Regions from separate parts of the Streptomyces sp. WMMB303 genome, predicted to be linked through region 1. Evidence: predicted binding sites of a transcription regulator. Region 1 holds the regulator's gene; the other holds the start of a gene.
The links. The regulator HrcA, encoded in region 1, represses chaperone genes, less so after heat shock. The targets are predictions, from matches to a motif close to TTNGCACTCNGNNNNNCNGAGTGCNAA.
Positions count from the first base shown of each region.

Region 2: the regulator HrcA is predicted to act here: its motif matches at 2,384-2,410, upstream of groES (co-chaperone GroES).

Region 1 covers NZ_JARKIN010000001.1:2,063,088-2,077,888, reverse strand. The annotation lists gene P2424_RS09485 (AMP-dependent synthetase/ligase) at 1-708, shown strand, start outside; gene P2424_RS09480 (SpoIIE family protein phosphatase) at 1,182-3,239, shown strand; gene hemW (radical SAM family heme chaperone HemW) at 3,280-4,527, opposite strand; gene P2424_RS09470 (DUF3097 domain-containing protein) at 4,629-5,477, opposite strand; gene P2424_RS09465 (MBL fold metallo-hydrolase) at 5,519-6,262, opposite strand; gene hrcA (heat-inducible transcriptional repressor HrcA) at 6,532-7,548, shown strand; gene dnaJ (molecular chaperone DnaJ) at 7,550-8,683, shown strand; gene P2424_RS09450 (nitronate monooxygenase) at 8,771-9,856, shown strand; gene P2424_RS09445 (16S rRNA (uracil(1498)-N(3))-methyltransferase) at 9,853-10,590, shown strand; gene P2424_RS09440 (histidine triad nucleotide-binding protein) at 10,644-11,027, shown strand; gene P2424_RS09435 (ribonuclease Z) at 11,042-12,016, shown strand; gene era (GTPase Era) at 12,071-13,042, opposite strand; gene P2424_RS09425 (cytidine deaminase) at 13,130-13,501, opposite strand; gene P2424_RS09420 (helix-turn-helix transcriptional regulator) at 13,533-14,414, opposite strand; gene P2424_RS09415 (MFS transporter) at 14,499-14,801, shown strand, end outside.
Region 2 covers NZ_JARKIN010000001.1:6,168,401-6,183,201, reverse strand. The annotation lists gene P2424_RS26805 (hypothetical protein) at 1-954, shown strand, start outside; gene P2424_RS26800 (class I SAM-dependent methyltransferase) at 966-2,153, opposite strand; gene groES (co-chaperone GroES) at 2,569-2,877, shown strand; gene groL (chaperonin GroEL) at 3,058-4,686, shown strand; gene P2424_RS26785 (SDR family oxidoreductase) at 4,822-5,595, opposite strand; gene P2424_RS26780 (MOSC domain-containing protein) at 5,824-6,492, opposite strand; gene P2424_RS26775 (LysR family transcriptional regulator) at 6,583-7,494, shown strand; gene P2424_RS26770 (WhiB family transcriptional regulator) at 7,655-8,095, opposite strand; gene P2424_RS26765 (response regulator transcription factor) at 8,462-9,073, shown strand; gene P2424_RS26760 (sigma-70 family RNA polymerase sigma factor) at 9,418-10,032, shown strand; gene guaB (IMP dehydrogenase) at 10,185-11,690, shown strand; gene P2424_RS26750 (GuaB3 family IMP dehydrogenase-related protein) at 11,814-12,929, shown strand; gene P2424_RS26745 (hypothetical protein) at 13,119-13,244, opposite strand; gene P2424_RS26740 (lantibiotic dehydratase C-terminal domain-containing protein) at 13,350-14,411, opposite strand; gene P2424_RS26735 (lantibiotic dehydratase) at 14,408-14,801, opposite strand, start outside.

The sequences.
Region 1 (14,801 bases):
GTCCTGGAGGGCTACGGACTCACCGAGTCGTCCGCCGCCAGCTTCTGCAACCGCACCGACAACTTCCGCACCGGCACCGTCGGCAAGCCGATGCCCGGCACCGAGGTGCGCATCGCGGACGACGGCGAGATCCTGCTGCGCGGCCCCGGCATCATGCAGGGGTACCACGGGCTGGCGGACAAGACCGCCGAAGTGCTGGAAGAGGACGGCTGGTTCCACACCGGTGACATCGGCGAGCTGTCGGACGACGGCTACCTGCGGATCACCGACCGCAAGAAGGACCTGATCAAGACCTCCGGTGGCAAGTACATCGCGCCGGCCGAGGTGGAGGGCCAGTTCAAGGCGATCTGCCCGTATGTCTCCAACATCCTGGTGCACGGCGCGGGCCGGAACTACTGCACCGCCCTGATCTCACTGGACGAACCGGCGATCACGGCGTGGGCGGCGGACCGGGACGACCTCAGGGGCAAGCCCTACGCCGAGGTGGTCGCCTCCGAGCAGGTGCGCGCCCTGGTGGACGGCTATGTCGAGCAGCTCAACGCGGGGCTCCAGCGCTGGCAGACGGTCAAGAAGTTCCGGGTCCTGCCGCGCGACCTGGACATCGAGCACGGTGAGCTGACGCCCAGCCTCAAGATGAAGCGCCCGGTGGTGGAGCGGGAGTACGGCGAGCTGATCGAGGAGATGTACGAGGGCGCTCGCGAACGCTGAGCCCGCGGGCCGCGGACTCGCGGCCCGCCGGGTGGCGTTCCACCGTCGACAGCCGCCCGGCGCAGTCGTCCGGGAGGCGGTGCGACCGGCGGTTTCCGCGGCGCGGATCACCCTCGCGCTGTGCTGTCTCGAGACCATCCATCCCGGGCAACACCGTCATCCCGGGCAACACCGTATCCAGCAGCACCAGCGCGCACTCCTGCCGCGGTAGCGCCCGGTATCGCCTCCCGGTCCGCCCGTACCGGCGGCACCGGAGCATCCCCGAGCACGGCCTCCGGCTCCGAGGAAAAGAGCAGAGTATCCGGCGGCCGGGCGATGTCAACCGGGCACGGGCGTGAGCGGCAGTCTTCGGCCAACCATTTCCGTGACTCGGCGCATATGAGCGGGCCCCTTCTGTCACCCTTGCTCTACCGCGCCGAGCGGTGAGGGAACGGCCGGGGGATGTGTGCCCGGGGAAGGCCCGGGAGGGTGCGATGAACAGCGGGTACGAGGTGCGGATGGCGCAGCCGGTGGAGAGGGCGGACGGCGCCGAGGCGGACACGGGGAGCGCGGTGCGCGGCGGGGGCGGGATGCCGCATGCCGTGCGGACGGAACTGCCGGGCAACGCGCTCGCGGCGGGGGCTGCGCGCCGCTTCGCCCGGGTGGCGCTGGGCCGGTGGGGCGTGCATGGCACCCCCGCGGACGACGCGGTACTGCTGGTGAGCGAACTGGTCACCAACGCGGTGGTGCACGCGGGAACATCGGTCGCGCTGGAGTGCCGTTACGCCGCGGGGGTCCTCTACACGGAGGTCGCCGACCGTCACCCGGCCCGTCGGGTGGCCGCGCATGGTGAGGAGGGGCACGGTCTGCGGCTGGTCGGTGCGCTCGCCAAGGAGTGGGGTATCAGCTACCGCAGGGACCGCAAGTCGGTGTGGTTCCAGCTCGGTACAGCGGCCGTCCACCCTCCGGGCGCAGACGCAGACGCAGACGCAGACGCAGATGCAGATGCAGACGCAGACGCAGACGCAGACGCGGACGTCGGTGCGGACGCGGACGTCGGCGCAGAGGCAGCCGCGTTCATACGAGCAGCCGCTGAGGCCGCACGGGAGACGGACGCCGCACGGGAGAGGCCGCGCGGGCCCGTGCCGCGTGACACCCCGGCCGCCGGCGCCGCTCCCGGCGGTGCCCGGCACGAGGCGCCCGGCGAGGGCCTCCCGCCGGGCCCGCACCCGTGGCCGCCCGGGGGCCCGCCGGACGGGCCGGGCGGCGCCGCGCTCGCCGCCCGGTGCCCGACGCCCCGGCTCCCGCACCGGGACTGGATGTGCAACGGCGCGCTCTCCTTCCTCGCCGAGGCGTCCGACCTGCTGGCCGGGCACACCGACGAGGACAGGGTCGCCTCGCTCGCCGGACAGCTGATGGTGCCCCGCTTCGCCGACTGGTGCGCTGTGTGGCTGCGGGACGACGAGCGCTCCCGGCTGCCCCGGCTGGCCCGGGTCTGGCACGCGCAGGAGGGCCGGATCGAGGAGTTGCGGGCCCGGCTCGCCGAGGAACCGCCGGCCCCCGTCGGGCGGGTGCTGCCGGGGCAGGCGTCCCCTTGGCGCCGGCCGGAAGATGCCGCGGCGGGCGGCGGCAGCGGCGCCTCGGCCCAGTGCGATCTGGTCGTCGGCGGCCGCCCGGTCGGCACGCTGGTGATCGGACGCGCCGGACTGCTGCGGATACCGGACGAAGTGCTGGGCCTGGTGGAGGACTTCGCCCGCCGGGTGGCGCTCGCGGTGCTCTCCGCCCGCCGCTACGCGCTCCAGGAGAACATCAGCCGGATCCTCCAGCGCGGGCTGCTGCCCAGCGAGGAGATGCACGTACCCGGCCTGGACACCGCGCTGGTCTACGAACCGGCCGGTGAGGGCACCTGGGCGGGCGGCGACTTCTACGACCTGCTGCGGTTGCCCGACGGCCGCTGGCGGTTCGCACTCGGTGACGTATGCGGCAACGGCCCCGAAGCCGCCGTGGTCACCGGACTGGCCCGCCCGGTGCTGCGGCTGCTGGCCCGCGAGGGCCACTCCGTACCCGAGACCCTGGACCGGCTCAACCGGGAGGTCGGTGAGCAGGCCCGGTTCCTGTCCGTCGTCTACGGGGAACTCGCCTTCCGCGACGGCCTGGTGGACTGCACGCTCACCTGCGCCGGGCATCCGCTGCCGCTGGTCCGGGACGCCGCGGGGCAGGTGCGGACCGCCGCGCTGCCGCAGTTACTCCTCGGGGTCGCCCAGCAGGTCGGCTACGAGTGCCAGTCCTTCACGCTGCACCCCGGTGACACGCTGCTGTGTGTCACCGACGGGGTGACCGAACGGCGCTGTGGCCGTCGGCTGTTCGACGACGGCGACGGGCTGGCGGCGTGCTTCGCCGACTCCGCGGGGCTGGACGCGGGCGGGACGGCCGAGCGGCTGCGCCGCGCGGTGTACGCCTTCGCGCCGGATCTGCCCGCCGACGACCTCGCGATGCTGGTGCTGCGACTGCCGGAGGCCACCGGCGCCGCCGCCGTCGCGCACACCGGCTGACCGGCCGGCACCGCGTGCTCCGCGCCCTGGCGAGGCCGGCTCAGTCCACCAGGTCCCGGACGACCGCGTCGGCCAGCAGCCGGCCGCGCAGCGTGAGTACGGCCCGGCCCGCTTCGTACGGTCCCGGTTCCAGCAGCCCGTCGGCGCGGGCTTGGGCGGCCGCCCGGACGCCCTCGGGGGCCAGCAGCGAGAGGGGACAGCCCTGCCGGAGCCGCAGCTCCAGCAGGATCCGCTCGACCCGCCGGTCCTCCTCCTCCAGCAGTTCCCGGCCCGCACCGGGTGAGCGGCCCTCGGCCAGCGCCCGCGCGTAGCCGGCCGGGTGCTTGACGTTCCACCAGCGCACCCCGCCGACATGGCTGTGGGCGCCCGGCCCGGCCCCCCACCAGTCGGCGCCCGTCCAGTACAGCTCGTTGTGCCGGCACCGGGCTGCCGGGTCGCCCGCCACCGCCCAGTTGGAGACCTCGTACCACTCCAGGCCGGCGGCGGTCAGCCGTTCCTCGGCGATCAGATAGCGGTCGGCGTGCACGTCGTCGTCGGTCATCGGCACCTCGCCGCGCCGCACACGCCGGGCGAGCCGGGTGCCCTCCTCCACGATGAGCGCGTACGCCGAGATGTGGTCCGGGCCCGCGGCCAGCGCGGCGTCCAGGGAGGCGCGCCAGTCCTCGTCCGTCTCGCCCGGCGTCCCGTAGATCAGATCCAGGTTCACGTGCGCGAAGCCCGCTTTGCGGGCCTCGGCGACGCACTCCTCCGGCCGCCCGGGAGTGTGGGTGCGCTCCAGCACCCGCAGCACGTGCTCGCGTGCGCTCTGCATGCCGAAGGAGATCCGGTTGAACCCCGCCTCCCGCAGTTCGGCCAGGTAGCCGGGGTCCACCGAGTCCGGGTTCGCCTCGGTGGTGATCTCGGCGTCCTCGGCCAGGCCGAACTCCTCCCGGACGGCCGCCAGCATGCGGCCCAGATCGGCGGCGGGCAGCAGGGTGGGGGTGCCGCCGCCGACGAACACCGTCTGGACCCGGCGCGGATCCTCGCCCAGCGCCCGGCGGGCCAGCCGGATCTCCTCGGTGAGGCTGTGCGCGTAGTTCTCCTGCGAGGCGGCCACCCCGCCGTCGGCGCCGCGCAGCTCGGGCGCGGTGTAGGTGTTGAAGTCGCAGTAGCCGCAGCGGGTGGCGCAGTACGGGACGTGGAGGTAGACACCGAGCGGGCGTGCGCTGTCGGCGCCGCGGGTCAGTGCGTGCGGGGGGAGCGAACCGTCGAACGGTACGGGCTCGCCGTCGGGCAGTGCGGAGGGCATCCGTCCATTGTCCCCGGTCCGCGCGCGGACGCGGCAGCCGCCGGTTCCGGGGGAGCAGCACGCGCCCGTGGGCCCGTGCCCGGCGCGGCTCGCCGGGACGGTCAGGCGCCGTCCGGGGCCGTCACGAAGTCGATCAGTTCCTCCACGCGGCCCAGCAGCGCCGGCTCCAGGTCCTGGTAGCTGCGCACCCGCCCCAGCAGCCGCTGCCAGGCGGCGCCGGTGTGCTCCGGCCAGCCGAGGGCGCGGCAGACGCCGGTCTTCCAGTCCTGGCCGTGCGGAACGCGCGGCCAGGCCCGGATGCCCGCCGACGCGGGTTTCACGGCCTCCCAGATGTCGATGTACGGGTGCCCCACCACCAGCACGTGGTCCCCGCAGACCTCCGCGGCGATCCCGGACTCCTTCGAGCCGGGCACCAAGTGGTCCACCAGCACGCCGAGGCGGGCTCCGGGGCCGGGCGAGAACGCCTCCACGACGGCGGGCAGGTCGTCGACGCCCTCCAGGTACTCCACGACCACGCCCTCGATGCGCAGGTCGTCGCCCCACACCTTCTCGACCAGTTCGGCGTCGTGCCGCCCCTCGACGTAGATCCGGCCGGCGCGTGCCACCCGGGCCCGGGCGCCCGGTACGGCCAGCGAGCCGGAGGCCGTCCGCTGCCGCCCGGCCGGGGCGCCCGCGCCGGGCCCGCCGCCGGGCGCGGGCCGCACCAGCGTCACCGTCCGCCCCTCCAGCAGGAAGGCCGCTGCCGCCATGGGGAAGACCCGGTGCTTGCCGAAGCGGTCCTCGAGGGTGACGGTCGGGCCCTCGGCGGTCTTCTCGCACCGCACGACAGCCCCGCAGAACCCGGTGCTGACCTCCTCCACCACCAGGTCCGGCTCGGCGGCCACCTCCGGCACGGCTCGGGGCCGCTTCCACGGAGGGGTCAGGTCCGGGTTGTCGTAACGGCTGCGCATGCCGCTCATTCTGCTACGTGCCCCGCGGCCCGCCGCCCGCCCTACGGCGCGGAGCGGCGCGCCAGCTCGTCCCGCTGCGTGCGCACGAACGCCGCGTCGACCAGCGCCCCGTGCCCCGGCACGTACACCGCGTCCTCGCCGCCGAGGGCCAGCAGCCGGTCCAGCGCGGCCGGCCAGCGGGCGAGATGGGCGTCCGCACCGGCCTGCGGTGCACCGGACTCCTCGACCAGGTCGCCGCAGAAGACGACGTCGGGGGAGCCCGGCACCAGAACGGCCAGGTCGTGCTCGGTGTGCGCGGGACCCACGTTCACCAGTACGACCTCGCGTCCGCCCAGGTCGAGGGTGAGTTGCCCGCTGACCGGATGGTGCGGGCGCACCAGCACGTCGGCCGCCTCGCCCGCCTCGTCCTCCAGCAGGCCGTGCGCCACGGCGTCGTCCCGCAGTGCGTCGGTGCCGCGGGCCAGCAGTTCGCGGACGCCGACGGCCGCGTACACCTGGGCGCCGGAGAAGACGGCGGTGCCGAAGATGTGGTCGAAGTGCGGGTGGGTGAGGACGATCCGGGTCACCCGGCGCCCCAGCAGCGCGGCCACGTCCGCACGGATTCCGGCGCCCTCCCGCAGGCTGGACCCGGTGTCGACGAGCAGCGCGCCGCTGTCCCCGGTGACGGCGCCGACCGTCGCGTCCCACTGCGGCAGCCTGCGCCGCAGCACCCCGGGGGCGATCCGCTCCCAGCGGCTGTCGGCGGCCGACGGGTCCTGCCTGGCGTCTTCTGCGAACGGCTGCATGGGACGACGCTAACCGCAGCGCCCGTACGCTGCGCTCCCGGCCGCTCCGGAAGCCGCGTCCGGAAGCCGCGTCCGGAAGCCGCGTCCGGAAGCCGCGCCCGGGAGCGTGGGCGGGGTACCGTCGGGCCCGCGGGCGGGCGGCCCTTGCCCCGGCTGTGGTGACCGGCCGTACACTGGCCCAGGGGCTTGGCACTCCGGTACGACGAGTGCCAGAGGGCAGCCGCCGGAAACGGGACCTCGGACCAGCGGCCGGACGGGAGGTGTGCGCCGTGCTCAGCGAGCGACGACTTGAAGTGCTCCGCGCCATCGTCCAGGACTACGTCGGTACGGAGGAGCCGGTCGGCTCCAAGGCCCTCACCGAGCGGCACAACCTCAAGGTGTCCCCGGCCACGGTCCGCAACGACATGGCGGCGCTGGAGGACGACGGGTTCATCGCCCAGCCGCACACCAGCGCGGGCCGCATCCCCACCGACAAGGGGTACCGCCTCTTCGTCGACAAGCTCGCCGGGGTCAAGCCGCTCTCCTCGCCCGAGCGCCGGGCGATCCAGAACTTCCTGGAGGGCGCCGTCGACCTCGACGACGTCGTCGGCCGCACGGTGCGGCTGCTGGCGCAGCTCACCCGGCAGGTGGCCGTGGTGCAGTACCCGTCGCTGACCCGCTCGACGGTGCGGCACGTGGAACTGCTCGGGCTGGCTCCCGCGCGGCTGATGCTGGTGCTGATCACCGATACCGGCCGCGTCGAGCAGCGGCTGATCGACTGCCCGGCGCCGATCGGCGAGGCGGTGCTGGCCGACCTGCGAGCCCGGCTCAACAGCCGGGTGGTCGGTGAGCGGTTCACCGAGGTCCCCTCCCTGGTGCAGGACCTCCCGGAGGCGTTCGACGCCGACGACAGGGGCACGATCCAGACCGTGCTGGCCACCCTGCTGGAGACCCTGGTCGAGGAGACCGAGGAGCGGCTGATGATCGGCGGAACCGCCAATCTCACCCGCTTCGGGCACGACTTCCCGCTCACCATCCGGCCCGTTCTGGAGGCGTTGGAGGAGCAGGTCGTGCTGCTGAAGTTGCTCGGAGAAGCCAAGGATCCGGGTATGACCGTACGAATCGGGCATGAGAACCAGCACGAGGGGCTGAGTTCCACATCGGTCGTCTCGGTCGGTTACGGTTCGGGCGACGAAGCAGTCGCCAAACTCGGCGTGGTCGGACCGACCCGCATGGACTACCCCGGAACGATGGGAGCTGTACGCGCAGTGGCACGGTACGTCGGACAGATCCTGGCGGAGTCATAAGGTGGCGACGGACTACTACGCGGTCCTCGGCGTGCAGCGTGACGCCTCGCAGGACGAGATCAAGAAGGCGTTCCGCAGGCTCGCGCGCGAGCTGCACCCGGACGTCAACCCGGATCCGAAGACCCAGGAGCGGTTCAAGGAGATCAACACCGCCTACGAGGTGCTCTCGGACCCGCAGAAGAAGCAGGTCTACGACCTGGGCGGGGACCCGGCCTCGGGTGCCGCGGGCGGCGGCGCCGGCGGCTTCGGCGGGGGCTTCGGCAACTTCAGCGACATCATGGACGCCTTCTTCGGCACGGCGGCGCAGCGCGGTCCGCGCTCGCGCACCCGCCGGGGCCAGGACGCCATGATCCGGCTGGACATCGACCTGGAAGAGGCGACGTTCGGCACCACCAAGGAGATCCAGGTCGACACGGCTGTCGTCTGCAACTCCTGCAGCGGCGACGGTGCCGCGCCCGGCACCTCGGCGCAGACCTGCGACATGTGCCGCGGCCGGGGCGAGGTCTCCCAGGTCACCCGGTCCTTCCTGGGCCAGGTCATGACGTCCAGGCCGTGCCCGCAGTGCCAGGGTTTCGGCACCGTGGTGCCCACTCCGTGCCCGGAGTGCGCCGGGGACGGCCGGGTGCGCTCGCGGCGCAGCCTCACCGTGAAGATCCCCGCCGGTGTCGACAACGGCACCCGCATCCAGCTCTCGGGCGAGGGTGAGGTGGGACCGGGCGGCGGCCCGGCCGGCGATCTGTACGTGGAGATCCACGAGAACTCCCACTCGACCTTCCAGCGTCGCGGCGACGACCTGCACTGCACCGTCACCATCCCGATGACGGCGGCGGCGCTGGGTACGAAGGTGCCGCTGGAGACGCTGGACGGCATGGAGGAGATCGACATCCGTCCCGGTACCCAGTCCGGCCAGTCGGTCCCGCTGCACGAACGCGGCGTCACCCATCTGCGCGGCGGAGGCCGGGGCCAGCTCATCGTGCACGTCGAGGTGACGACTCCGACCAAGCTGGAGGCGGAGGAGGAGGAGCTGCTGCGGCGGCTGGCCAAGCTCCGCGGCGAGGAGCGGCCCACCGGCCAGTTCCAGCCCGGGCAGCAGGGGCTGTTCTCGCGCCTGAAGGACGCCTTCAACGGACGCTGAGGGCGGCCGGCGGCGGTCCCCGGCCCCCGGGTCGGGGCCGGGGGGCGGTGCGCCGGGGCCGTACAGGGGACGTGACAGGATGTGGTCATGTCCACCTCGCCGCCTTCGCTCTCCGAGCTGACTGCGCACCCCCTCATCCAGGCGCCGATGGCGGGTGGGGTCTCCCGCCCCGAGCTGGTGGCGGCGGTGTGCGAGGCCGGCGGACTGGGCTTCCTGGCCGCCGGATACAAGACGCCGGAGGCGATGTACGAGGAGATCCGGCAGCTCCGGCAGCTCACCGGGCGCCCGTTCGGCGTCAACCTGTTCATGCCGCAGCCCCGCACCGCCGACCCCGCCGCGGTGGAGGTCTACCGCGAGCAGCTCGCCGGTGAGGCCGCCTGGTACGAGACGGAGCTGGGCGATCCGGAAGGCAAGACGGACGACGCCTACGAGGCGAAGCTCGCGGTCCTGCACGACGATCCGGTGCCGGTCGTCTCCTTCCACTTCGGCTGCCCCGCCCGCCGGGTGCTGGAGCGGTTCGCGGCGCTGGGCACCTGCACCGTCGTCACCGTGACCTCGGTCGCCGAGGCGCGGGTGGCGCAGGCGGCCGGTGCGCAGGCCGTGTGCGTGCAGGGCGTCGAGGCGGGCGGCCACCAGGGCACGCACCGGGACGATCCGCAGGACGGCCGGGGAAGCGCCGGTGTCGGGCTGCTGTCCCTGCTCGCGCAGGTCGGGGAAGCGATACAGCTTCCTCTCGTGGCCGCGGGCGGGCTGATGCGCGGTCGGCAGATCGCCGCCGTGCGCGCGGCGGGCGCCGTCGCGGCCCAGTTGGGCACCGCGTTCCTGGCCACCGCGGAGTCCGGCGCCCACCCGCTGCACAAGCGGGCGCTGACCGACCCGCTGTTCACCCGCACCGAGCTGACCCGGGCTTTCTCGGGGCGCCCGGCACGGGGGCTGGTCAACCGCTTCGTGCGCGAGCACGGCCCGTACGCGCCGGCCGCCTATCCGCAGGTGCACTATCTGACGGCCGGGCTGCGCCGGGCGGCGGCGAAGGCGGGCGATCCGCAGGCGATGGCGCTGTGGGCGGGGCAGGGGCACCGGCTGGCCCGGGAGTTGCCCGCCGGGCAGCTCGTGGAGGTGCTGATGGCGGAGTGCGACGAGGCACGTGCCGAGCTGCGGGAGGCGGGATCGTGAGCGCGCCGGTGTTCCTGGCCGACGCCGGGCTGCTGCGGCCCGGCACGGTGGTGCTGGACGGTCCGGAGGGGCGGCACGCGGTCGCGGTCCGCCGGCTCCGGCCCGGCGAGGAGGTCGTCCTCACGGACGGCGCGGGCACCGGTGCGTACGGGAGCGTGACCGCGGCCGAGGGCAAGGACCGGCTGGAGGTCGCCGTCCGCGAGGTGCGTACCGAGCCCGCGCCCCGTCCCCGGATCACCGTCGTCCAGGCGCTGCCCAAGGGCGACCGCGGGGAGCTGGCCGTGGAGACGATGACGGAGACGGGGGTGGACGCCGTGGTGCCGTGGGCGGCGTCCCGCGCGGTCACCCGGTGGAAGGGGGAGCGGGCGGCCAAGTCGCTCGCCAAGTGGCGGAACACGGCGCGGGAGGCGGGCAAGCAGGCCCGGCGGCTGCGGTTCCCCGAGGTGGCCGGGTTGGCCGCCACCCGGGAGGTCGCCGCGCTGCTGGAGGCCGCCGACTTCGCCGCGGTGCTGCACGAGGAGGGCGGCACGCCGCTGGCTTCGGCGGCCCTGCCGGAGGCGGGGGAGATCGTGCTGGTCGTCGGCCCGGAGGGTGGGGTCGCGCCGGAGGAGCTGGAGGTCTTCGCGCGGGCCGGGGCCGCGCCGCTGCGGCTCGGGCCGAGCGTGCTGCGGACCTCCACGGCCGGTACGGCGGCCACCGCGGTGCTGCTCGCCCGGTGCGGGCGGTGGGGGTGAGGGGCCGGCAGGACGCACCCGGGGCAGCGCCGTCCCTCGGGTAGCATCCCGGCATGGCTTCCAACGGAGAACCGCAGCAGGACTGCCTGTTCTGCAAGATCGTCGCAGGTGAGGTGCCCGCGACGCTGGTGCGGGAGACCGACACGACCGTCGCCTTCCGGGACATCAACCCCCAGGCGCCCACCCATGTGCTGGTGATCCCGAAGGCGCACTACCCGGACGCGGCGTCCCTCGCGGCGGCCTCTCCGGAGCTGATCGCCGACGTGGTGCGGGAGGCCGAGGAGGTGGCGGCGCTGGAGCGGATCGCCGTACCGGACGGCGGGCCCGGCACCGGGTACCGGGTGGTCTTCAACACCGGGTCCGGCGCCGGTCAGACCGTCTTCCACGCGCACGCGCACGTGCTCGGCGGCCGCGGTCTGGAATGGCCCCCCGGATGAGGTGCTGAGGCACGGTGTCGGCGCGCGAACTGGTCGTCCTGGGCACCGCCAGCCAGGTTCCCACCCGGCAGCGCAACCACAACGGGTACGTCCTGCTGTGGGACGGCGAGGGCATCCTGTTCGACCCGGGTGAGGGCACCCAGCGGCAGATGCTGCACACCACCGTCGCGGCGCACGATCTGACCCGGATCTGCCTGACCCACTTCCACGGCGACCACACCCTCGGCCTGCCCGGCGTCCTCCAGCACATGAGCCTCGACGGGGTGCCGCACGAGGTGACGGCCCACTATCCCGCGAGCGGGCAGCGGTACTTCGAGCGGCTGCGGCACGCCACCCCGTTCCACGACACGCTCCGGCTGCGGGAGGCACCCGTGGCGGAGCCCGGCGTCCTGGTGGCCGCTTCCGGGCAGCACCTGACGGCCGCGGGCCGGGAGCGGTTCCCGGGAGAGAGCGGCGCCCGGCAGCGGGAGGTGCCCTTCACCCTGGAGGCGCGCAGGCTCTCGCACCGCATCGACACCTACGGCTACCGGCTGACGGAGCCCGACACGCGCCGGATGGTGCCCGAGCGGCTGGCCGGGCGGGGCATCAGCGGCCCGGACGTCGGCCGCCTCCAGCGGGAGGGGGAGCTGCGGGGGGTGCGGCTGGAGGAGGTCAGCGTGCCGCGCCGCGGGCAGCGGTTCGCCTTCGTCATGGACACCCGGCTCTGCGACGGGGTGCGGGACCTGGCCGAGGGCTGCGACCTGCTCGTCATCGAGTCGACCTTCCTGCGGGCCGAGACGGAACTGGCCGAGGTCTCAGGCCATCTGACGGCCTTCCAGGCGGGCCGGGTGGCGGCCGAGGCGGGCGTACGCCACCTGGTGCTCACACACTTCTCGCAGCGCTACCAGGACACCGCGCTCTTCGCGGCCGAGGCCCGCGCGGCCGGGTTCCGGGGCGAACTGACCGCGGCGCGTGACCTGATGCGTGTGCCCGTGCCCCCGCGCGGCTGAGGTGCGCGGACGACGAGTTCCCGGGCCGGACCGGCAGCGAGGCCCGACGCGGCGTCAGAAGCCGAGTCGGCGCAGCTGCTTGGGGTCGCGCTGCCAGTCCTTGGCGACCTTGACGTGCAGATCGAGGTAGACGGGGGTGCCCAACAGGGCCTCGATGTGCCGGCGCGAGGTGCTGCCGACCTCCTTGAGGCGCTTGCCCTTGGGGCCGATGACGATGCCCTTCTGGCTGGGGCGCTCCAGGAAGATGTTGGCGTGGACGTCGAGCAGCGGCCGGTCGGCGGGCCGGTCCTCGCGGGGCACCATCTCCTCGACCACCACCGCGATCGAGTGCGGCAGCTCGTCCCGCACCCCCTCCAGCGCCGCCTCACGGATCAGCTCGGCGACCATGACCTGCTCCGGCTCGTCCGTCAGGTCCCCGTCCGGGTAGAGCGGCGGTCCTTCGGGCAGCAGCGGCACCAGCAGCTCGGCCAGCAGGTCCACCTGGGAGCCCTCGGTGCCGGAGACCGGGACGATCTCCGCCCACTCGATGCCCAGCTCCCGCCCGAGCTGGTCCACAGCGAGCAGCTGCCGGGCGAGTGCCTCCTGGGAGACCAGGTCGGTCTTGGTGACCACCGCGACCTTCGGCGTCCGCTTCTTCAGCTCCGCCAGCTCGCCCGCGATGAAACGGTCGCCGGGGCCGATCTTCTGGTCGGCCGGTACGCAGAAGCCGATGACGTCGACCTCCGCCCACGTGGTGCGCACCACGTCGTTGAGGCGCTCGCCGAGCAGGGTGCGGGGCTTGTGCAGGCCGGGGGTGTCCACCAGGACGAGCTGCGCCTCCGGGCGGTGCACGATGCCGCGCACCGTGTGCCGGGTCGTCTGCGGGCGGGTGGAGGTGATCGCGACCTTCGTGCCCACCAGCGCGTTGGTCAGCGTCGACTTGCCCGCGTTCGGGCGGCCGACGAGGCAGGCGAATCCCGAGCGGTGCGGCGCCTCGCCCTGGGTGCGGCCTTCGGGGTCGCCGGTGGTGGCGGAGGATGCGTTCATGACGACCATTGTCCCTGATGGACGGTGTGGCCCCGGCCGCCGAGGTCCCGCCCCGGTGACCGGCGGCAGAGGGGCCCGTCCGGCGGCTCAGCCGGCCGGTACCGTCGAGTGCACCTCGCCGTCCGGGCCCGCGAGCAGCACCGGGGTGGCCGGCCCGCCCAGGTCGCGCACGGTCGCCAGGTCCTCGGCCGGGACCTGCGCCGCCTCCGAGACCACGGCCGCGGCCTCCAGGGACGTGGCACCCGAGGCCACCGCCATGGCCACGGCCGTGCGCAGCGCCGACAGCCGCAGCGAGGGCAGCGCCACCGATCCGGCGACGTAGGTGCGGCCCGTCTCGTCCCGGACGGCGGCACCCTCCGGGACGGCGTTGCGGGCGCGGGCGCTGCGCGCCAGGGTGACGATCTTGCGGTCCTCCGGGGTCGGCCCCGCGGTGCTCTGGTCGCTCATGACGGCGAGCATATGCGCTGCCCGCGGCGTCCCGGCGGCCGCCTCAGCCCGCGACCTGCCGGAGGGCCGCGCGGCGGGCCTCCGGCTCGGCCAGTCGCTGCAGTTTCTCGGCCGTGCCGGTACCCGGGATCGGGTTGTGCAGGATGAGCCGCAGATCGGGGCGGGCCGGTACCTGGAGTGTCGTCGACTCGAAGTGCAGCGCGCCCACGGCCGGATGGTCCAGCTCCTTGACCCGCTGGCCGGGGCGGCACACATCGCCCAGCTCCCACAGCGCCCGGAACTCCTCGCTGCCCGCCAGCAGGTCCGCCAGCAGCAGCTGGAAACCCTCGTCCGCGGGCCACTCGGCGAGGGAGGCGCGCAGTTCGGCCACCACACCCGGCGCGTTCTGCTCCCAGCTGACCGCGCGGGCCCGGTACCGCGCGTCGCAGAAGAAGTTGATGATGCAGTTCTCCTGCGCGTTCATGCCCATCACCAGTTGCGCCGACGCGTTGAGCCCGACGGCGCTGTAGTACGGGTCCATGATGTGCGCGGGGTAGGGCATCCAGCTGTCCATCAGCCGCTGCATCCCGGCGCACAGGTAGTCGGGGTCGTACTCCGACTCGGGCAGCGGCGGGTTGAGTCCGGCCAGTACGTACAGGTGCCGCCGCTCGGCGGGGCTCATCCGCAGCACCCGCGCCACCGCGTCGAGGACCTGCGGCGAGACGGTGATGTCCCGGCCCTGCTCCAGCCACTGGTACCAGGAGGCGCCCACCCCGGCGAGCACCGCGACCTCCTCCCGGCGCAGCCCCGGTGTCCGGCGCCGGGCACCGCCGTCGGGCAGCCCCGACTCGGCGGGCGAGACCCGCGCCCTGCGCGAGCGCAGGAACGTGCGCAACTCCTGGCCGCGCCGGAGTCTCTCCGGCCGGCTCCCCCGGGCACTGGCCACCTGTTCCCCTCCCTGAGTGGTGGTGCGGGCACCACCATAAACAGCAGCTCCCCACGGCGTGTTCCGCGCCAGCAGGCTGTGATCATGCCAACGACCGCTTCTGCACCGGAGACGGCCGCGCCCGCGTCCGTACCGGTCTCCCCTCCCGCCGCCCACCGCTTCACCCCGCGCGAGATCCTGCTGCTGGTGGTGCTGTGCGCCTCGCAGTTCCTCGTCGCGCTCGACTTCTCCGTCCTGAACGTCGCCCTGCCCGTCCTCGGTCCCGACCTGGGGCTGGGCGAGGCGGGACTGCAGTGGGCCGTGACCGCTTTCGCGCTGCCCACCGGCAGCTTCCTGCTGCTCTTCGGGCGGCTGGGCGACCAGCTCGGCCGCCGCCGCACCTTCCTG
Region 2 (14,801 bases), 4.1 Mb from region 1:
GCGGTCGGCCACCAGGACGACATGAAGGACCGGAGCCTCTACGTCAAGTTCTCCCGTGCGCTGGAGATCGTGCGGTCCGGCGACGGCAGGAAGCAGTACGAGAAGGCCACCGCGGACCTGCACGACGACGACCCGGCGGAGCGCGACGGCGGTGCGGACCACAACGGCGCGGACGGCGGCGCGGACCACGGTGGCCCGGACGGCGGCAGCGCGGACCCGGGCCCCTCCCCGCTGCTGCTCGCGGTGCTGATCGGGTCGGCGGTGGCGGTGGCGGCCGCCGCGGTGCTGGTCTCCCGCACCGTGCGGCGGCGTGCGCGTACCTCGGCGCGGGCGCCGTTCACCTCGCCGCGTTCCGTCTTCGCCACCGCGCGCACGGCGGGCGTGCGCGACCTGCGCAAGCGCGCCCAGCGCGAACTCCTCGCGTACAACGAGAAGCTGATCGCCCACGAACCCGGCGAGCACGCCGACAGCGATCTGCTCCAGCTCTCCCTGGACGCCTACGCCGCGGCGTGCACCGTGCTGGACGAGGCCCGCGACACCCCCGACCTCGCGGGCGTCCTCGCGCTCCTGCACGAGGGCGAGGACGCGCTGGGGCGGTCCGAGCCGGCTCCCCGCAGTCGCCGCAAGGCCCGGACCGCTGCGCCGACGCTGCCGCTGTGCTTCTTCGACCCGCTGCACGGCGCCGCCGCCGAGCGGATCCGCTGGCGACCGCTGGGCCGCCGCGAGGCCCTGCGCGTCGCCGCGTGCCAGGAGTGCTCCGCGGCGGTCTCCGAACGCCGCGCGCCGGAGGTCCTCACCCATAAGCACGACGGCCGCCGAGTCCCGTACTTCGAGGTCCCGCCCGAGCACAGCCTGTGGGCCGCGACCGGCTACGGCTCGCTGACCGAGGAGACGCTCACCGAACGCGTCCTGCGCGGCGACTTCACCCGCACCCGTACCCGTCAGGGGCGCTGAGGCCCGCGCGGTCACGCCAGCGGATGCCCGAGCAGCATGCCGGGCGCGCCCGCGATCCGGGTGAGGAAGACGGTGCAGGAGCCGCCCGCCGTCTTCGGGTCCAGCTTCAGTTTCCGGCGCAGCTCCTCGGGCTCGACCGCCGAGCCGCGCTTCTTGACGGTGACGACCCCCACGCCGCGCTCCCGCAGCAGGGCGCGCAGCTTCTTGACGTTGAACGGCAGCGCGTCGGTGATCTCGTACCCGGTCGCGAACGGCGTCGGGTGCACCGCGTCGGTGGTCACGTACGCGATCGTCGGGTCGATCAGCCGTCCCGCCACCTGCCGGGCCAGCTCGGCGACCAGATGGGCGCGGACGACGGCGCCGTCCGGCTCGTAGAGATACCGGCCCACCGGTCCCGTTTCCGGGTCGGGCAGCCCCTCCCCGGCGAGGGTCTCCCCGGCGGGCAGCAGCGTCGCGCGCACCCCGCCGGTGCCCGTCCGGCCGCCGCCGAACCACAGCACCGCCTCCTTGACGTCGCCGCCGCAGGAGACCCACTCCGCCTCCGCCTCCGCGGGCACCGCCTCGTGCGGGATGCCGGGGGCCACCTTCAGCGCGGCCAGCGGCGCGGTACGGGCCGCCCGCACGGCCCAGCTCAGCGGCGGCGAGTAGCTCTCCGGATCGAAGACCCGGCCCCGTCCGGTGCGGCGGGCCGGGTCGGCGAAGAGCGCGTCCCAGCCGGCGGTGTCCACCTCGGTGACGTCGGCGCACCGCACCTCGACCAGCTCCGCGAGCCCCAGGGCCGCGGCGTTGGCGCGGGCCACCGCGCAGGTGAGCGGCGAGCGGTCGACGGCCAGCACCCGGATGCCCTCCCGGGCCAGCGCCAGCGCGTCGGCGCCGATGCCGCAGCACAGGTCCACGGCGCTGCGGACGCCGAGGTCGCGCATCCGCCGGGCGCGGTGCCGGGCGACCGGGGTGCGGGTGGCCTGTTCGAGCCCGTCCGCGGTGAAGTAGAGGGCGTGCGCGTCGCCGGGGCCGAACTTCGCCTCGGCGCGGGCGCGCAGCCGGCTCTGGGCCAGCGCCGCCGACACCAGCGCCGGTTCGTGCCGCTGCCGCAGCCGCGTCGCCACGGCGAGCTCCTGCGCGGGCTCGACCCCCCGTACTTCCCGCAGCAGTGCCTGCCCCTCGTCGGAGAGCAGCTCCGCGAACACCTCACGATCCACCCGCCCATTGTCCCGTGCCGCTCCCGCGTCCCGTGCGCCGGGCCGCCCCGGAAGTCCTGCTCGGGGCCCTGGAGAAGGCCGAGCACCTGCTGGGCGCCTGGAAGGGCGCGGGGAACCGCGCGAGTGACCAGGACGGCGCCGCGCCCGGCGGACAGCCGCGGTTCCGCGGCGAATCCCCGCGGAGAGCGAGTGAGGGGGGCGCCCTCTCACATCGGCGCGAGCCGGTGCGGCTAGCACTCCGCTTGACCGAGTGCTAAGCCAGGCATAATCTCGACCTTGGCACTCTCCCCGTGTGAGTGCCAGCAGTACGCGACGGGCAGATCCGGCACCCGCGACGACGGATCTACCAGGTCGCCACTCCAGACATAAGCCCTCAGTTTGACGTATTGAGATCTCCGAAGGGGGAGGTCGGATCGTGACGACCGCCAGCTCCAAGGTTGCCATCAAGCCGCTCGAGGACCGCATCGTGGTCCAGCCGCTCGACGCCGAAGAGACCACGGCCTCGGGCCTGGTCATCCCGGACACCGCCAAGGAGAAGCCCCAGGAGGGCACCGTCCTGGCCGTTGGTCCGGGCCGCTTCGAGGACGGCAACCGCCTGCCGCTCGACGTGTCCGTCGGCGACATCGTGCTCTACAGCAAGTACGGCGGCACCGAGGTGAAGTACAGCGGCGAGGACTACCTCGTCCTCTCGGCCCGCGACGTTCTCGCGATCGTCGAGAAGTAGTACGGCGAGAAGCAGTACGGACTACGGACGCGGCAGCTTTCCGAAGCCGCAGCGTGCAGTCGATACGCGCCCTGGTGCCCGCTCCTCGCGCGAGGTAGCAGGGACCAGGGCGCGGCTCGTACCGGCCGACACGGGCGCGTACGAGACGTGCGAGACGTGTGAGAGGACACAACAGCTTCCATGGCGAAGATCCTGAAGTTCGACGAGGACGCCCGTCGCGCCCTTGAGCGGGGCGTCAACAACCTCGCCGACACCGTGAAGGTGACCATCGGCCCCCGCGGCCGCAACGTCGTCATCGACAAGAAGTTCGGCGCCCCCACCATCACCAACGACGGCGTCACCATCGCCCGCGAGGTCGAGGTCGAGGACCCGTACGAGAACCTGGGCGCCCAGCTCCTCAAGGAGGTGGCGACCAAGACCAACGACATCGCCGGTGACGGCACCACCACCGCCACCGTGCTGGCGCAGGCGCTGGTCCGCGAGGGCCTGCGCAACGTCGCCGCCGGTGCCTCCCCGGCCGCCCTGAAGAAGGGCATCGACGCCGCGGTCGCCGCCGTCTCGGACGAGCTGGTCAAGACCGCGCGCCCGATCGACTCCAAGGAGGACATCGCCTCCGTCGCCGCCCTGTCCGCGCAGGACAAGCAGGTCGGCGAGCTGATCGCCGAGGCGATGGACAAGGTCGGCAAGGACGGCGTCATCACCGTCGAGGAGTCCCAGACCTTCGGTCTGGAGCTGGACTTCACCGAGGGCATGGCCTTCGACAAGGGCTACCTCTCGCCGTACTTCGTCACCGACCAGGAGCGTATGGAGGCCGTCCTCGACGACCCGTACATCCTGATCCACCAGGGCAAGATCAGCTCCATCCAGGACCTGCTGCCGCTGCTGGAGAAGGTCATGCAGGCCGGCTCCAGCAAGCCGCTGCTGATCATCGCCGAGGACGTGGAGGGCGAGGCGCTCTCCACCCTCGTCGTCAACAAGATCCGCGGCACCTTCAACGCCGTCGCCGTCAAGGCGCCCGGCTTCGGCGACCGCCGCAAGGCGATGCTCGGCGACATGGCGACGCTCACCGGCGCCACCGTCATCGCCGAGGAGGTCGGCCTCAAGCTCGACCAGGCCGGTCTCGACGTGCTCGGTTCCGCGCGCCGCGTCACCGTCACCAAGGACGACACCACGATCGTCGACGGTGCGGGCAAGGCCGAGGACGTGCAGGGCCGCGTCGCCCAGATCAAGGGCGAGATCGAGGCGACCGACTCGGACTGGGACCGCGAGAAGCTCCAGGAGCGCCTCGCCAAGCTGGCCGGCGGCGTGTGCGTGATCCGCGTCGGCGCGGCCACCGAGGTCGAGCTGAAGGAGAAGAAGCACCGCCTGGAGGACGCGATCTCCGCGACCCGTGCGGCGGTCGAGGAGGGCATCGTCTCCGGTGGCGGTTCCTCGCTCGTGCACGCGGTCAAGGTGCTGGAGGGCAACCTCGGCAAGGAGGGCGACGAGGCGACCGGTGTCGCCACCGTCCGCCGCGCCGCGGTCGAGCCGCTGCGCTGGATCGCCGAGAACGCGGGCCTGGAGGGCTACGTCATCACCGCCAAGGTCGCGGAGCTGGAGGCCGGCCAGGGCTTCAACGCCGCCACCAGCGAGTACGGCGACCTGGTCAAGGCCGGTGTCATCGACCCGGTGAAGGTGACGCGCTCCGCGCTGGAGAACGCCGCCTCGATCGCCTCGCTGCTGCTGACGACCGAGACCCTGGTCGTCGAGAAGCCGGCCGAGGAGGACGAGGCCGCCGGCGCGGGCCACGGCCACGGGCACGCCCACTGAGGCATCCCGCCGTCCGGTGAGGGCGCACCCCGTCGCGGGGTGCGCCCTCGCTGCTTTCCCCGGCTCCTCCGCGGCGGCCCGCGCCGCCCGGTCCCGCCGGGTGCGCCCCCGGTCCTGCCGGATGCCGCCTCGGTCCTACTTCGGGCCGTACTTGCGTCCCGTGGTCGAGGACGCCTTGGCCAGCACGCCGCGCGGGATGAGCCGGGAAGCGCCCAGCAGGGCCTTGTACCGGGGGTCGGGGACCGAGACCACCTTGCCGCGCGCGAGGTCCCGCAGCGCCGTCTCGACCACCTGGTCCGCGTCCAGCCACATCCACCGCGGAATGTCGGCGGAGTCCATCCCGGCCCGGTCGTGGAACTCCGTGCGGACGAATCCGGGGCACAGGGCCATCAGCCGCACGCCCTGACCGGCCAGGTCCTTGGCGGCGCCCTGGGTGAACTGGGTGACCCACGCCTTGGAGGCGCCGTAGGTGCCGCGGGGGAAGAAGGCGGCCACGGAGGCGACGTTGATGACCCCACCGCGCCCCCGCTCGCACATGGAGGCCGTCGCCGCCGAGGTGAGCCGCAGCACGGCTTCGCAGTGCACCTTGAGCATCGTCAGCTCGTCGGCGACGGACACCTCCAGGTAGCGGCCCTTGTTGCCGAACCCCGCGTTGTTCACCAGCAGGTCGACGGGGTGTTCCCGGGAGTTCAGCCGGTCCTCGACCGCGGCGATGCCCGCTTCCGTCGCCAGGTCGGCGGTGACGACGTCGGCCTCCACCCCGTGCCGGTCGTGCAGTTCGGTCGCCTCCCGCCAGAGCCGGTCGGTGTTCCGCGCGGCGAGCACGAGGTGGTAGCCGCGGCCGGCCAGCCGCCGGGCGAAGGCGGCGCCGATACCGGCGGTGGCTCCCGTAATCAGTGCAGTCGTCATGCGGCCACGCTATCGGCCCCGCACGGCTGCTGATGCGCCGTCCGGCCGCCTCGGCGAGGGTAGGGCACCCGTACGACCCTGTCGTACCGCCACCGCCGGACGAGGCTCCGCCGCCGGACCGGTCCGCGGCTCGCTCGACCACGCCACGGCCGGACTGCGGCCCGGGCGCCGCGTCGTGGCGGGCCGTCAGCCTCGCTTGGCGGCTCGTCAGCCGGGGACGGTGGTCCGTCAGCCGGGGATGCGGCGCAGCGCGTGCTCCCGCGCCTGCGGGTCCAGCGCCTCGCCCGCCGCCAGCACGCGCGGCAGCAGCTCGGGCTCCCGGGTCAGGGCGCGGAACACGAAGCTGACCGAGACCTCGTGGTCGGGGCGGTGGACGACGGTGACGGGGTCACCCGCGCGCACCGCGCCCGGCTCGACGACCCGCAGATAGGCGCCGGGCATCCGGCGGTCCGTGAACCGTTTGACCCAGCCCCGTTCGCTCAGCCAGCCCGCGAAGGTGCGGCAGGGTACCCGCATGGAGCACACCTCCAGCAGCGGTCCGGTGCCGGCTGTGCCGAGCTGCCAGCGCTCCCCGATGCGCGCGTCGTCGACCTGGACGCCCCGGGTGGTGAGGTTCTCGCCGAAGACGCCGTTGGGCAGCGCCCGGCCCAGCTCGCCTTCCCAGAAGTCCAGCTCCTCGCGCGCGAAGGCGTAGACCGCCTGCTCCTCGCCGCCGTGGTGGCGCAGATCGCCGATGGTGTCGCCGGCCAGCCCGCTGCCCCCGGTGCCGCGCGGGCCGGGGGCGGTGACGGTGACGGCGCCCTCGACGGGCTGCTTGTCGATGCCGGTCAGACCGCCTTCGGCGGCGGTGTGCTCCGAGCGGTGGGGTCTGGCGAGGTTGACGGAAAGCAGCTCCATGCGCCGAGGCTACCGAGGAGCGCTCCAAGGCGCGAGCGGGTTCCGGCGGCGATCCCCAAGGCAGGCTTATGCCCGCCTATGCTCGGGAGCATGATCGAGGCCCGTCATCTGCGCGTCCTGCGCGCGGTCACCCGAACCGGTTCCTTCTCCGCCGCGGCGCGCGAGCTGGGCTGTACGCAGCCCGCGGTCAGCCAGCAGATGAAGGCGCTGGAGGCCGCCGCGGGCACCCCGCTGCTGGTGCGGACGGGACGGGAGACGCGGCCGACCGAGGCGGGCGAGGCACTGGTACGGCACGCCACCGGGATCCTGGCGGGGCTGACGGCCGCCGAGGAGGAGGTGGCGGCGCTGGCCGGGCTGCGGGCCGGGCGGGTGCGGCTGGTCTCCTTCCCCAGCGGCAGTTCCACGCTGGTGCCCACCGCCGTCGCGGCGATGCGGGCCGCTCATCCGGGCACCCGGGTCTCGCTGGTCGAGGCGGAGCCGCCGCGCTCGGTGGAGATGCTGCGGGCGGGGGACTGCGAGATCGCGCTGGCCTTCCGCTACGACCCGGTGCCCGGGGAGCATGTCCCGGCCGAGGACTGGGAGGCGGACGACCTGGTGGTCCGGCCGCTGCTGACCGACCGGCTGGTGGGGCTGGTGCCGGAGGGGCACCCCTTCGCGGACGCGGAGGAGGTCGGCATCGGCACCCTCGCCGAGGAGCCGTGGATCGCGGGCTGCCCCCGCTGCCGGCGGCATCTCGTCCAGGTGTGCGAGGCGGCGGGGTTCACGCCGCGGATCGACTTCGCGACCGATGACTATCCGGCGGTGGTGGGTCTGGTCGGCGCGGGTCTGGGGGTCGCGGTGCTGCCGGAGCTGGCCGTGGAGTCGGTGCGTCCGCGGGGGACACGCGCCGTCCGGGTGGTGCCGGCCGTGCAGCGTGAGGTGGTCGCGCTGACGCTGCCCGACCTCGCGCGGGTGCCCGCCGTCGCCGCGATGCTGGACCGGCTCGTGGCGGCCCGCGGCTGACGGCCGCCCGGTCGGGCCCGGGGTCCTCCGAGCCCGGCCGGGTGGCTGGTCGGGTGGTGGTGTGCCGCGTGAGGGAACGTTTCCGCGGAGCCGTCCGGGTTCCTCGGGGCCGCGTGGTGCCCGGGGTCCGGTCGGCCGGGCGGGAGCCGAGGGGGCGCGCTCACATCTCGCCGACCGGTTCCACGGCGTGCTCGCTCGCACCTTCGTGGGCGGACGTACCGTCCGGAGCCTCCGTACCGCCCCGGGGTGCCCCGTCCGGAGCGGCTCCGCCAGGAGTCGACGGCCGCTGATCCTGCGCGGGGCTGTGTGTGGTCACCAGCCGGTTCCGGGCCCGGCCCAGCAGCTCCTCGCGCTCGTCCTCGGTGAGCCCGCCCCACACCCCGTAGGGCTCGCGTACCTGGAGAGCGTGCGCCGCGCACTCGGCGCGCACGGGGCAGCGCATGCACACCTCCTTGGCGGACGCCTCCCGCGCACTGCGGGCGGCGCCGCGCTCCCCCTCGGGGTGGAAGAACAGCGAACTGTCCACCCCCCGGCAGGCGGCCAGAAGCTGCCAGTCCCACAGATCCGCGTTGGGTCCAGGAAGGCGGGAGAAGTCTGCCATCGCGTCTCTCCTGAGTGCTGCTGGAGGTGATCTGACACTCGTGCGTAAATATGACTCTTTCGCGAATCTAGCGATCAAACTCGCAAAACGGAAGTAATGCATCTGAATAGGGCACTTCAGGATTAATGGTGCGTCGGTCGCCACAAAGGCGGGATGTTGCTGATCTGTGCACAGGCGCTCACGTAGAGTGCTGAGAACGGCGGCTGGAAGCCGTAACTCTTTCGGGTGACCGTCGTTGAGAGAGCGAAAGCGATTGGTTCGGAACCGGCCCGGGGCGCAGGCCGCCGCGGCCGTCAATCGCGCAGGTGACGATTCTCAAGCAGCCTGGAGGCTCAAGGTGATGCGCATCAGCAGCGGAGGGCGGCCATGACATCCGTCCTCGTATGCGACGACTCCCCGCTCGCCCGAGAGGCCCTGCGCCGCGCGGTCGCGACCGTGCCCGGCGTCGAGCGTGTGACGACGGCGGCCAACGGCGAGGAAGTCCTCCGCCGCTGGGGCGCCGACCGGTCCGACCTGATCCTGATGGACGTCCGGATGCCCGGCCTGGGCGGAGTGGAGACCGTGCGGCGGCTGCTCTCCGCCGACCCCGGCGCCCGCATCATCATGCTGACGGTGGCCGAGGACCTGGACGGCGTCGCGCTGGCCGTCGCGGCCGGCGCCCGCGGGTACCTGCACAAGGACGCCTCCCGCGCCGAGCTGCGCGCGACCGTCACCCAGGCGCTGGCCGACCCCACCTGGCGGCTCGCCCCCAGGCGGCTGCGGTCGGCCGAGATGGGCGCGGCGCCGACCCTCACCGCGCGGGAGATCCAGGTGCTGGAGGGCATGAGCCACGGCCGCTCCAACGCGGAGATCGGGCGTGAGCTCTTCCTCTCGGAGGACACCGTCAAGACGCACGCCAGGCGGCTCTTCAAGAAGCTCGGTGCCTCGGACCGCGCGCATGCGGTGGCGCTCGGATTCCGCTGGGGCCTCGTCCGCTGACCTGGTGCCGGGTGTCCGCCCGGGGGCACCTCCCGGCCGCAGGCCGAGCACGTCCCGTCTCGCACGGCAATCGCCCGTCCGCCCGCTCGTCCGCGCCCGGAACCGGTCGCCGACGAGTGGGACGGCGGCCCCGGCCGGTCCGGTGTTCCCGCGGATTTCCCCCGCGGCTGCCGAGAAATCTCGCGCGTGCCGCATGCTTGTTGTATGGAGTTCCTCGGGGACCTGTCGGTCAGGCGTGAGGGGAGGGCGTGGACATGAGGGCCAGTGCGCCTGCTCATAACGCTTCGGCTCACTTCTACGAGCGCGGTGCGGCGAACCGCGCGGCGTCGGTGCACCATGGACCGATGCGCGACGACGAGAGCGGTCCGCCGCCGACCGGGGCCGCGGAGGCGGCCGAGGTCGCCAAGGTGGGCAAGCTCGTCCAGCGCGCTGTCGAGGGCGACAGCCAGGCCACGCACGATCTGCTCGCCCATGTGCACCCGCTGGCCGTGCGGTACTGCCGTACGCGGTTGACCCGACTGCCCGGTGACGCGCGTCACTTCGTCGACGACCTCGCCCAGGAGGTCTGCATCGCGGTGCTCTGCGCGCTGCCGCGCTACCGGGACACCGGCAAGCCGTTCGAGGCGTTCGTCGTGGCCATCGCCCAGCACAAGGTCGCCGACCTGCAGCGGGCCGCGATGCGCGGGCCCGGCTCCACCGCCGTGCCCTCGGACGAGATGCCCGAGCGGCCCGACGACTCCCTCGGTCCCGAGGAGCGGGCGCTGCTCAGCAGTGACGCGGAGTGGGCCAAGAAGCTGCTGGCGAACCTGCCCGAACACCAGCGTGAGCTGGTGCTGCTGCGGGTCGCCGTGGGGCTGACCGCGGAGGAGACCGGGCAGCTGCTGGGAATGTCACCCGGAGCCGTCCGTGTCGCCCAGCACCGGGCCCTCAGCCGGCTGCGGGCCCTGGCCGAGCAGTAGTTCCGCCGCACGTGAGCGACGTGCGTGGGGGTTTCCCGCGCACGCGGGCACCCGGGTCGCCCGGGGGCCGGAGGTTGTCCACAGGCGGTCCGGTCACCCGTCCGGGCCCGTTAGCATGGACATCCGGCCGGGGCAAGCATGGGAAAGGTGTCATGACTGAGAACGTCGACGGAGTGCCCGCAAAATTCGCCACTCTGGGCCTGACATACGACGACGTACTGCTGCTGCCAGGCGAGTCGGACATGGCACCGCAGGACATCGACACCGCGTCGTACGTCTCGCGCAACGTACGGGTCAACGTGCCGCTGCTGTCCGCCGCCATGGACAAGGTCACCGAGGGCCGGATGGCCATCGCGATGGCCCGGCAGGGCGGCGTGGGCGTGCTGCACCGCAACCTCTCGATCGAGGACCAGGCCAACCAGGTCGACCAGGTCAAGCGGTCCGAGTCCGGGATGGTCACCGACCCCATCACCATCCGCCCCGACGCCACCCTCCAGGAAGCCGACGCGCTCTGCGGCCGGTTCCGCATCAGCGGCGTCCCGGTCACCGACGCCGCGGGCAAGCTCCTGGGCATCGTCACCAACCGCGACATGGCCTTCGAGCTGGACCGCAGCCGCCAGGTCCGGGATGTCATGACGCCGATGCCGCTGGTCACCGGCGAGGTCGGGATCTCGCGGGACGCCGCGATGGAGCTGCTGCGCCGCCACAAGATCGAGAAGCTGCCGCTGGTGGACGGCGGGGGCACGCTCAAGGGCCTGATCACCGTCAAGGATTTCGTCAAGGCGGAGCAGTACCCGAACGCCGCCAAGGACGCCGAGGGCCGGCTGGTCGTCGGTGCCGCCGTCGGGGTCGCGGGCGACGCCTACGACCGGGCCCAGGCGCTGATCGAGGCGGGTGTCGACTTCGTCGTCGTCGACACCGCGCACGGCCACTCGCGGCTCGTCGGCGACATGATCGCCAAGATCAAGTCGAACCACCCGCGCGTCGACGTCGTCGGCGGCAACATCGCCACCCGCGACGGCGCCAAGGCGCTGATCGACGCCGGTGCCGACGGTGTGAAGGTCGGTGTGGGCCCCGGCTCCATCTGCACCACCCGCGTCGTCGCCGGAATCGGTGTCCCCCAGGTCACCGCCATCCACGAGGCGTCGCTGGCCGCGCGGGAGGCCGGTGTCCCGGTCATCGGCGACGGCGGTCTGCAGTACAGCGGCGACATCGCCAAGGCCCTGGTCGCCGGCGCCGACACGGTGATGCTCGGCAGCCTGCTCGCCGGCTGCGAGGAGTCGCCCGGCGAGCTGCTGTTCATCAACGGGAAGCAGTTCAAGTCCTACCGCGGCATGGGCTCGCTCGGCGCGATGCAGACCCGCGGTGACAGCAAGTCCTACTCCAAGGACCGTTACTTCCAGGAGGGCGTCAGCGGCGACGACAAGCTGATCCCCGAGGGCGTCGAGGGCCAGGTCTCCTACCGCGGCCCGCTCGCCGCCGTGGTGCACCAGCTCGTCGGCGGGCTGAAGCAGTCCATGTTCTACGTCGGCGGCCGCACCGTCCCCGAGTTGCAGGATCGCGGGCGCTTCGTCCGCATCACCGCGGCCGGGCTCAAGGAGAGCCACCCGCACGACGTGCAGATGACGACCGAGGCTCCGAACTACTCCCGGAGCTGACCCCGGCGCCGGCGCGCGGGCGCCGGGCCGGCCCGTCCCCGAGCCCGCGGCCCTCCCGGAGCCGCGGGCTCCGGCGTGTCGGCGATACTGGACCGCGGCACACCAGAGTGAGAGGCAGCAGACGTGACTGAGATCGAGATCGGGCGCGGCAAGCGCGGACGGCAGGCGTACGCCTTCGACGACATCGCGGTGGTGCCCAGCAGGCGCACCCGCGACCCGAAGGAGGTCTCCATCGCCTGGCAGATCGACGCCTACCGCTTCGAGCTGCCGTTCCTCGCCGCACCGATGGACTCGGTCGTCTCCCCGCGTACCGCCATCCGCATCGGAGAGCTGGGCGGGCTCGGGGTGCTCAACCTCGAGGGCCTGTGGACCCGGTACGAGGACCCGGAGCCGCTGCTGCGGGAGATCGGGGAACTCGACGAGGCGACAGCCAACCGGCGGATGCAGGAGATCTACGCCGAGCCGATCAAGGAGGAGCTGATCGGGCAGCGGATCAAGGAGGTCCGCGATTCCGGCGTGGTGACTGCCGCCGCGCTGTCTCCGCAGCGCACGGCGCAGTTCTCCAAGGCCGTGGTGGACGCGGGCGTGGATCTGTTCGTCATCCGCGGCACCACGGTCTCCGCCGAGCACGTCTCCGGCGCCGCCGAGCCGCTGAACCTCAAGCAGTTCATCTACGAGCTGGACGTGCCGGTCATCGTCGGCGGCTGCGCCACCTACACCGCGGCGCTGCACCTGATGCGCACCGGCGCCGCGGGTGTCCTCGTCGGCTTCGGCGGAGGCGCAGCGCACACCACGCGGAACGTGCTGGGCATCCAGGTGCCGATGGCGAGCGCCGTCGCCGATGTCGCCGCGGCCCGGCGCGACTACCTGGACGAGTCCGGTGGGCGCTATGTGCATGTCATCGCGGACGGCGGCGTCGGCTGGTCCGGCGACCTGCCCAAGGCGGTCGCCTGCGGCGCCGACGCCGTGATGATGGGCTCCCCGCTGGCCCGGGCCTCCGACGCGCCCGGCAAGGGTCACCACTGGGGCATGGAGGCCGTGCACGAGGACGTGCCCCGCGGTCGCCGCGTCGACCTGGGTGCGGTCGGCACCATGGAAGAGGTCCTGCTCGGCCCCTCGCACATTCCCGACGGTTCGATGAACTTCTTCGGCGCGCTGCGGCGGGCCATGGCGACCACGGGGTACTCCGACCTCAAGGAGTTCCAGCGGGTCGAGGTGACCGTCGCCCGCTCCCGCTGACCCCTGCGGGGGCGACTCCCTTCGCGGGGAGCGTGTCCGCGGGAGGGGTCCGGAGTGCTCCCGCAGCCGAAGGCCCTCCGGCGCTCGTCGGATGCGGGAAGGCGCGGGGGAGTTCTCGGGTGCCTGGGCTACGGGACGGTTCACCCGCCCTCGGCGGGCGGGTGAACCGCCGCGGTCTCACCGCGAAGGTCAGAGGATCGTGTCGTGGCAGTGCGAGCCGGTCGTGGTGCAGCTTGCGATCACCTGCGGCGGCTCCTCGATCTCCTCGATCTCGAAGACCTCGGCTTCCAGCCTGGTCAGTTCGTCAGCGAGCATGTGCCCCAACTCCCTCTCGAATCACATGAGTTACTCGGGTGCCCGTCATTGTGGAGACGTGCGTTCGTCAGGGTCAAGAGCCGTCGCCGAGCAGTCGGAGTACCGTCACCCACGTTCGGCCAGGGCGCGGCGCAGCATGGCGGCCAGGTAGTCCTCGCTGCTCGCGGTCACCCCGAGCCGGTTGCACAGCATGTGCGTGAAGAGGGCCAGCAGCACGTTGCGGGCCGCGTCGGGGTCAACCGACCCGGCGCGTGTGTCGGAGACCAGTTCGCCGCGCCGGGCGGCTTCGTCGATGCGGGTCCGCAGTGCGCCGCCGTGTTCGGCCCAGCGGCGGAGGTATCCGGTGAGGCGCTCGGGTCGTCCGCCGAGTATGCCCGTGCACAGTGTCGCCACCTTGTCGCCCAGCGGGCCCGCCATGCGCCGGTAGGCGTCGTCGTAGCTGCTGTAGCGCTCGTGGAACAGCGTCTGCCAGGCGGCCATGCGGTCGTCGAAGAAGGCCACGGCACGGTCGGTGTCCTGGAGCACCGACAGCGCGAGGGCCGCCATCAGCTGTGCGGCGGTGCCCAGCCGTGCGCTGCCGCTGCGGGTGGCGGCGGAGGCCAGCAGGTCGAGGACGAGGTCGCTGGAGTGCTCCGCGTGCCATTCGGCCAGCGCGACGCCTGCGGGGCCGCGGTAGCGTGCCAGTTCGGGTTCGTAGTCGAGGTAGGCGAGTGTGTTGTCGGGGCGGCGCGGCATGCGCGTGGCGTCCGGACCGTAGCGGGCGTTCCACTGGGCCTCGGAGAACTCGAGGTGGAAGCGCCGGCGGTAGAGGTCGTCGCTCAGTTCGGTGCGGGGGTCGTGGACTGCGGGGTGGCGGTGCAGGTAGGCGCCGACGTCTTCTTCGACGATGCGGGTGAGGGCGGGTACGGCGTCGAGGTCGACAGGCTGTATCCGCAGCCGTAGGTGGGCGCCCTCCAGCCAGTGCCGCAGGAAGTAGCAGCCCTGGGCGAGGCCCTCACGCCGCAGCCGGGCGAAGAGGGGGCGGACGCAGTCGGCCAGCAGCGGGTCGCGGTCGGCGGAGTAGTAGAGGTGTGCGGACAGCCACTGTCCGGGCCGCAGTGCGGTGGGTGAGCGGTCGTCGACGTTGAGAGGCGTGACCCGTCCGTGCTGCCGGGAGGGCGTCGTCATCGGGAGATCTCCTTCCCGGGTGCGGGGTCGGTGTGCGGAGTGGTGGGCGCGGCGTCCAGTTCGACGCACACTTCTGAGACGTGGCTGCTGCCGTCCAGGCTCAGCGCTGCTTCGTCGATGTCGGGGAGGAGCTCGGTGAAGACCGCCTGGGAGCAGCCGCGCAGCCGATGGTCGAGCAGGGCGAGGGAGAGCGGGCTGTCGGCGTCCACGGCTTGAGGTTTGGTGTCGGTGTCCGTACGGGCCATGACCCGTGTCGGCAGCCCGGCCGCCTGCCACCAGCGCCGCCGGGCCAGGAGGCCGTGTGCGCTGTCGGCCGGGGGCTGCGCGGGCGGCAGCCCGGCCCGCTCGAAGTGCCAGGAGCGGCGGGTCAGCACCAGGGGCCCGCAGCGT